Regions from separate parts of the Streptomyces sp. NPDC087859 genome, predicted to be linked through region 1. Evidence: riboswitches for the same ligand, from Rfam matches in the RefSeq annotation. Region 1 holds a riboswitch; each other region holds the start of a gene.
What was found. Region 1 has a riboswitch for S-adenosylmethionine ahead of ACIOHP_RS17655 (aminotransferase class V-fold PLP-dependent enzyme). Riboswitches for the same ligand answer to the same signal wherever they lie in the genome.

Region 1 (2,241 bases):
CTCGACGTGCTCGTCCGGCGTGCCCGCGCCGAAGCTCACCCGGATCGCGTTGAGGGACTTCTCGCCGGGCGCGGCCTCCGGGGCTCCGCACTCGCCCTGGGTCTGGGGGTCGCTGCCGAGGAGGGTGCGGACGAGGGGGTGGGCGCAGAAGAGGCCGTCGCGGACACCGATGCCGTACTCGGCGGAGAGGGCGGCGGCGAAGTGGGAGCTGTTCCAGCCCTCGACGACGAAGGAGATGACGCCGACGCGCGGGGCGTCGTCCCCGAAGAGGGAGAGGATCCGGACCTCCGGGACCTCGGCGAGGCCGGCCTTCACCTTCTCGATCAGGTGCCGCTCACGGGCGACCAGGGTGTCGAAGCCGGCCTCGGTGAGCGCCTTGCAGGCCGAGGCGATGGAGTAGGCGCCGATCACGTTCGGGGACCCGGCCTCGTGGCGGGCCGCGGTCTCGTGCCACTCGACGTCCACGCCGCCGTCCGTACGGCGGGTGACCTTGCGGCTGGCGCCGCCGCCGGCGAGGTAGGGGTCGGCGGCCTGGAGCCAGTCGGCGCGGCCCGCGAGGACACCGGAGCCGAAGGGCGCGTACAGCTTGTGGCCGGAGAAGGCGATCCAGTCGACGTCCAGGTCCCGCACGGAGACCGGGTGGTGGGGGGCCAGCTGGGCGGCGTCCAGGACGATCCGGGCGCCGTGCGCGTGGGCGGCGGCGGCCAGCTCACGCACCGGCCACAGCTCGCCGGTGACGTTGGAGGCGCCGGTCACGCAGACCAGGGCCGGGCCGTAGGGGTCGCGGGCCGCCAGGGCCTTCTCCAGGGTCTCGACGGCCTGGGCCGGGGTGCGCGGGGCGTCGAGGTAGGTGACGCGGGCGTCCTGCCAGGGCAGCAGGCTCGCGTGGTGCTCGGTCTCGAAGACGAAGACCTGGCAGTCGGCGGGGAGGGCGGCGGCGAGGAGGTTCAGGGAGTCCGTGGTCGAGCGGGTGAAGATCAGCTGGTCGTCGGCGCGGCAGTCCAGGAACTCACAGATCGTCTTACGGGCGTTCTCGAAGAGGTCCGTCGACAGCTGGGAGAGGTAGCCGGCGCCGCGGTGGACACTGCCGTAGTAGGGGGCGTAGGCCGCCACGTCGTCCCACACGCGCTGAAGCGCGGGGGCGCTGGCCGCGTAGTCGAGGGCCGCGTAGGTGACCTCGCCGCCGGTGACGAGCGGGACGGTGACATCGCTTCCCAGAACGGGCAGCGGGGCACAAATGGTCTGGGCGGCGGCAGCGGTGGAGACAGACATGGGGAACTCCCGTGAGAGAGCATGCCGAAGCAGGGCATGCGGAGATGAGGAAAAGGGTGCGCGGAGGCGGGGCTCGGCAGCCCTATCGCATTCGCTTGCTCACGGAAGACTCCCTCGAACGACCAGGACCCCTGGATTCGAGAGGGGCCCGCGCTTGCCGTAGACCTCGCTGCCTACGGCCTGGTCTTCACCCGGGGCACCCCGCCACGGACGGAGGGTTGCCGGACAGTCGGCCGGGGCCTCATGACTGTCACTCATGACCTGGTCAAAGAACGTACGCGATGTGATCGTCGTCCCGCAACCCGTGTCCGGATCGCGGGACGACAGCCGGTGGCGTCAGGCGTTGCTGGCCGCCGCCCAGCGCTCCAGGGTCCGCTTGGCCGCGCCGGAGTCGATCGACTCGGCCGCCTTCGCCATGCCGACCCGGATCTGGTCCACGAGCGGTGCCTCCGTCGGTGCGAACGCCACCAGCGCCGCGGCCGAGTTGAGCAGGACCGCGTCCCGCACCGCTCCGGTCTCGCCGTCCAGCAGACGCCGGGCGACCTCGGCGTTGAACGAGGCGTCCGCGCCCCGCAGCGCCTCCACCGGCACCAGTTCGAGACCGACGTCCCGCGGGTCGAAGGCCTCCTCGCGCACCTTGCCGTCGCGGACGACCCACACCCGTGAAGTGGCCGTGGTCGTCAGCTCGTCGAGACCGTCGTCACCGCGGAAGACCAGCGCGGAGGAGCCGCGCTCGGCGAGCACTCCGGCCATGAGCCCCGCCATCCGGGTGTCGAAGCAGCCGACCGCCGAGGCGGTGACCCTCGCGGGGTTGGTCAGCGGGCCGAGCAGGTTGAACGAGGTCGGGATCCCGAGGTCCCGGCGGACCCCGCCGACGAACCGCATCGACGGGTGGAACCTGGCCGCGAAACAGAAGGTGATGCCGGCCTCCTCCACCACCTGGGCCACCCGCGCGGGCGACAGGTCCAG
Region 2 (2,241 bases), on a different contig from region 1:
CCTGGTCGTCGAGGACGCGGGCCGCGATACCGGTGTGGTTCTTCTCGAGGTCGGCGATGACCTCGGCGAGGTTCGCGCCCTCGGCGGCGACCTCGGCCTGTCCGCCGGTGTAGGTGCGCAGGATGGTGGGGATGCGGACGTTGACGCTCACGGTTGAACCTCCGGTCGGGGTTGCGGGGGCCTAGACGAGGCCGGCCTCGCGGAACGAGTCAAGGTTGGGGCGGATGGTCGCGGTGAGCCCCGTACCCGCCACCGCGTCCAGGGTCTTCAGTCCGTCGCCCGTGTTCAGCACAACGGTGGTCAGCGTCGGGTCCAGCAGGCCGTTCTCGATCAGCTTCTTGGTGACACCGACCGTCACACCGCCCGCGGTCTCCGCGAAGATGCCCTCGGTCCGCGCCAGCAGCTTGATCGCGTCCACGACCTGCTCGTCGTTGACGTCCTCCACCGCACCGCCGGTACGGCGCGCGATGTCCAGGACGTACGGCCCGTCCGCCGGGTTGCCGATGGCGAGGGACTTGGCGATGGTGTTCGGCTTCTGCGGCCGCACCACGTCGTGGCCCGCCTTGTAGGCGACGGAGACCGGCGAGCAGCCCTCGGCCTGGGCGCCGAAGATCCGGTACGGCCTGTCCTCGACGAGCCCGAGCTTGATCAGCTCCTGGAGCCCCTTGTCGATCTTCGTGAGCTGCGAGCCGGAGGCGATCGGCACGACCAGCTGGTCGGGGAGCCGCCAGCCGAGCTGCTCGCAGATCTCGTACGCCAGGGTCTTGGAGCCCTCGGCGTAGTAGGGCCGCAGGTTGACGTTGACGAAGCCCCAGCCCTCGCCGGCCGGGTCGCCGATCAGCTCGGAGCAGAAGCGGTTCACATCGTCGTAATTGCCCTCGATGCCGACGAGCTCGCCGCCGTAGATCGCGGCCATGACGATCTTGCCCTGCTCCAGGTCGTGCGGGATGAACACGCAGGAACGGAAGCCGGCGCGGGCGGCGGCGGCGCCGACGGCACCGGCCAGGTTGCCCGTGGAGGAGCAGGAGAGGGTGGTGAAGCCGAAGGCGCGCGCGGCCTCCAGGGCCTGGGCGACGACGCGGTCCTTGAAGGAGTGCGTCGGGTTGCCGGAGTCGTCCTTCACATACAGACCGCCGGTGACACCGAGTTCGCGGGCCAGGTTGTCGGCCTTGACGAGCTGGGTCCAGCCCGGGTTGATGTTGGGCTTGTCGGCCACGTCCGCGGGGACGGGCAGCAACGGCGCGTAGCGCCAGATGTTCGCGGGTCCCGCCTCGATCCGCTTGCGGAGCTCCTCGGTGTCGTAGGCCGAGAAGTCGTAGGCGATCTCGAGCGGGCCGAAACACTCCTCGCACGCGAAAACCGGGCCGAGGGGGACGCGGTGACCGCACTCGCGGCAGCTGAGCGCCGCGGCCGGGCCGAGGTCTACGGTGTTTTCGGTGGTGCTTGCAACAGTCTGCGCAGCCATGAGAGGCGAGGCCCTTTCTCCTCATCTTCCTCACGACGCATCTCGCCGTGAGACGGATTTGGCACCTTCCCGAGTCGGGAGCCTCGCTGGTGACGAGAAACCGACTGGAGGGTTGCCGGGGCTTCATCGGGCCGTATCCCTCTGCCCCTCTGGATGAGCGGTATGAAGTTGTGTGAACGGCGGGCCACCCTCGACATGCGATGGTCATCCGCGTTGTTCAAGACTGTAACCGACGACCAGGACAGTTGAGATAGTCGTCCGAACCGCGAGATGGATCACACGCTGATACGCATACTCGCCGAGAGAACGCAGAGGAGCCGCGCACTGTGCTGAACGAAGTCGAGCGCTGGCTGACCACCCGGTCCTGGTCCCTGACCGATCGCCCGCTCCACCAGCTCCTGGCCGCCAAGCAACGCACGAACCAGTCGGTCAGCGTCGTACTGCCCGCACTCAACGAGGAGGAGACGGTCGGTGACATCGTCTCCGTGATCCGTCACGACCTCATGCAGCAGGTCCCCCTCGTCGACGAGATAGTCGTCGTCGACTCGGGCTCCACCGACCGTACATCGCAGGTCGCCGCCGCGGCCGGGGCGACCGTCGTCCACCGCGACGACATCCTGCCCCGTCTCCCGGCGGTGCCCGGCAAGGGCGAGGTGCTGTGGCGCTCGCTCCTGGTGACCCGCGGTGACATCGTCTGCTTCATCGACGCCGACCTGAAGGAGTTCTCCTCCGACTTCGTCTCCGGGATCGTGGGCCCGCTGCTCACCGACCCCGGC
Region 3 (2,241 bases), on a different contig from region 1:
ATGCCCAGCCCGAACACCACGCCGGGATTTGCCCGGCGCAGGAGGGTGACCTGGCCGCCCTTGAGCGCCGCCTCGTTGGCCTTGCCGACGCTGCTGATCGCGTCCACCTGACCGGACTGGAGGCTTCCGGCCCGCACCCCCGCCTCGGGCACGACCTTGAACACCAGCTTGTCCAGGTAGGCCTCGCCCTTCTTGGACCACAGCGAGGAACCCCAGTCGTACCCGGTGCGCTTGGCCAGGGTGATCGACTGGTTCTGCACGTACTGCTTCAGCACGAACGGTCCCGACCCGACCACACCGTCACTGCACTTCTGCTGCGGAGTCTTCTTCACGCTCGCCGACGACTCGATGCCCAGCGAGTGGGTCGAAGTCGCCTGGAGGAACTGTGCGTTGGGCTCCTTGAAGGTCACCTTGACGGTCAGCGGGTCCACCGCGGCGGTGCTCTTGACGCTGCTCAGATAGCCCTGGGCGAGGACGCCCAACGCGCCGAGCTTCGGGACCGCGTCGAAGTTGTCCTTGACCACCTGCGCGGTCAGCTCGGAGCCGTCGCTGAAGGTGACACCCGAGCGCAGATGGAACGTGAACTCCGTCGCGTCGGCGTTGATGTCCCAGCTCTTGGCGAGCCACGGCACGATCTTGCCGGTCCCGGGGTCCTGGTCGGTGAGGGAGTCCACGGTCTGACGTACCGAGTAGATGCTTTCGTTGCTGCCGACCTGCTGCGGGTCCACGCAGCCGGCGTCGGAACCCACCGCGAAGGTCAAGGTGCCGCCGGACTGGGGCCGGCTGCTTCCGCTGTCCGAGCCGGTGCTGCCCGAGCCGCAGGCGGTCAGCAGAACACTGGTGGTCAGGAGGGCGGCGAGGGGCGCCCATCGGAAGGTTCTGAAATCCGGAAGTGCTGTCACGGAGGGGTATCTCCTACTGGTGTCACCAGGCAAGGGGGTGCCGTACCAGGCACGGCCGTGCATGGGTGTGCGGCCCCGGCCGGCATGACGCCGGTGGCGGGGGAGCGCTGTGCAGACAGGGACAGGCGGGCGACACCGGGAGCCGGTGGCCGGGAAGAGCGCGGGGAAGGCGGGCCGGTGGCGGAGGTCAGCCGGCCGCGGACGGGCTCGTCAGGCCTGACAGAGGCAGCTGGTCGAGCGCTTCAGATCGATATGGCGTCGACGCGCGAGGCGGGAGAACACCGTGGCGACGGCGAAGGAGGCGCTGAGTTCACCACCGTGCCGCATACCGGTCCTCCCCGTCTCCGGCCCCGGAGACGGGGCCACGCGCTTGCGGGAATCCTCGGTGATCCCGCCGGGCTTTCACCTGGAGCACCCCACCGCGCGGGAGGGTTGCCGGTCAGCAAGCCAGGGCTGGACGCTGACACTCAATGCCGATCGTGATCGTACGGAGCGGTCTTGTCGTACGTCAATGCCACCACCGGGCGCCCTGTTCGAGAAGGCGTCACCCTGAGCGTGGTCATCAGCCCCAATCAGTCCACGAGCGCCCGCACTTGGCGGTGGCCGGCCTCTCCGCGAGACCAGATGTGCGTCAGGCGACGCGGGTTCTCGCGGTCCCAGGTGTCGTGGTCCATGACGGCAACAGCGTCCGACAGCCGCCACCGCGAGGAACTCCATGAGGCCTGGGGGACTTCCACCAGGCCGTCGAGGAGTGCGATGGCCGCTGCCGCGAGCGTGCCCACGGGCCATGGCTTCCATGTCGCGACCGCGTCGGTGAGGGCATGCGATTCGATCAGATGCAGCAGGGACGGTGCTACGGGGAGGAAGGGACTGCTGCCGTCGACGTCGGTGCCCACGCTGCCGTCGGTGTGGATCAGGTCCCGGCACGGCTTCGACACCCGCTCGCCGGTCCATTCGAAGTACCAGCCGTCTCTTCCGGGGTCCTGCCATGCTCGCGTCTTCATGCCGAGGTGGTCGTACTCCCACCTGCGGACGGACTCGTACCGCTCCCCGGCCACCACCCGGCTACGGCGTACCTCGTACCGCAGGCCCGCGAACTTCTGCTCGAATCCCTCGCAGCGGATGAGGAGATCCAGCGGGGCGGGCACGAGCTTCCCCGCCTGATCGTGCACGTGCCAGAACTCCATCGGCAGCCCGAACCGGACGGGGTGCTCACGCCGGCCCGTGCGGCGAAGGAAATCCTGTGCGCGCGGCGAGAGCTCGGACGGGTCTTCCAGGATGTGCATGCTGAACTTCATTTCCCAGGCGGGTACGGCTGCCGGGCGAGGGAGCCGTCAGT

Region 2: it holds a riboswitch for S-adenosylmethionine, as region 1 does, so the genes downstream of both, thrC (threonine synthase) here and ACIOHP_RS17655 (aminotransferase class V-fold PLP-dependent enzyme) in region 1, are expected to answer to the same signal.
Region 3: it holds a riboswitch for S-adenosylmethionine, as region 1 does, so the genes downstream of both, ACIOHP_RS44020 (ABC transporter substrate-binding protein) here and ACIOHP_RS17655 (aminotransferase class V-fold PLP-dependent enzyme) in region 1, are expected to answer to the same signal.

Annotation. Positions count from the first base shown of each region.
Region 1 is NZ_JBIUUU010000006.1:504,317-506,557, forward strand. It holds gene ACIOHP_RS17655 (aminotransferase class V-fold PLP-dependent enzyme) at 1-1,272, opposite strand, end outside; SAM riboswitch class IV at 1,418-1,534, opposite strand; gene trpD (anthranilate phosphoribosyltransferase) at 1,609-2,241, opposite strand, start outside.
Region 2 is NZ_JBIUUU010000004.1:139,237-141,477, reverse strand. It holds gene ACIOHP_RS10780 (MoaD/ThiS family protein) at 1-151, opposite strand, end outside; gene thrC (threonine synthase) at 182-1,465, opposite strand; SAM riboswitch class I at 1,484-1,625, opposite strand; gene ACIOHP_RS10770 (glucosyl-3-phosphoglycerate synthase) at 1,792-2,241, shown strand, end outside.
Region 3 is NZ_JBIUUU010000026.1:74,785-77,025, reverse strand. It holds gene ACIOHP_RS44020 (ABC transporter substrate-binding protein) at 1-902, opposite strand, end outside; SAM riboswitch class IV at 1,264-1,377, opposite strand; gene ACIOHP_RS44015 (hypothetical protein) at 1,475-2,188, opposite strand; gene ACIOHP_RS44010 (hypothetical protein) at 2,237-2,241, opposite strand, start outside.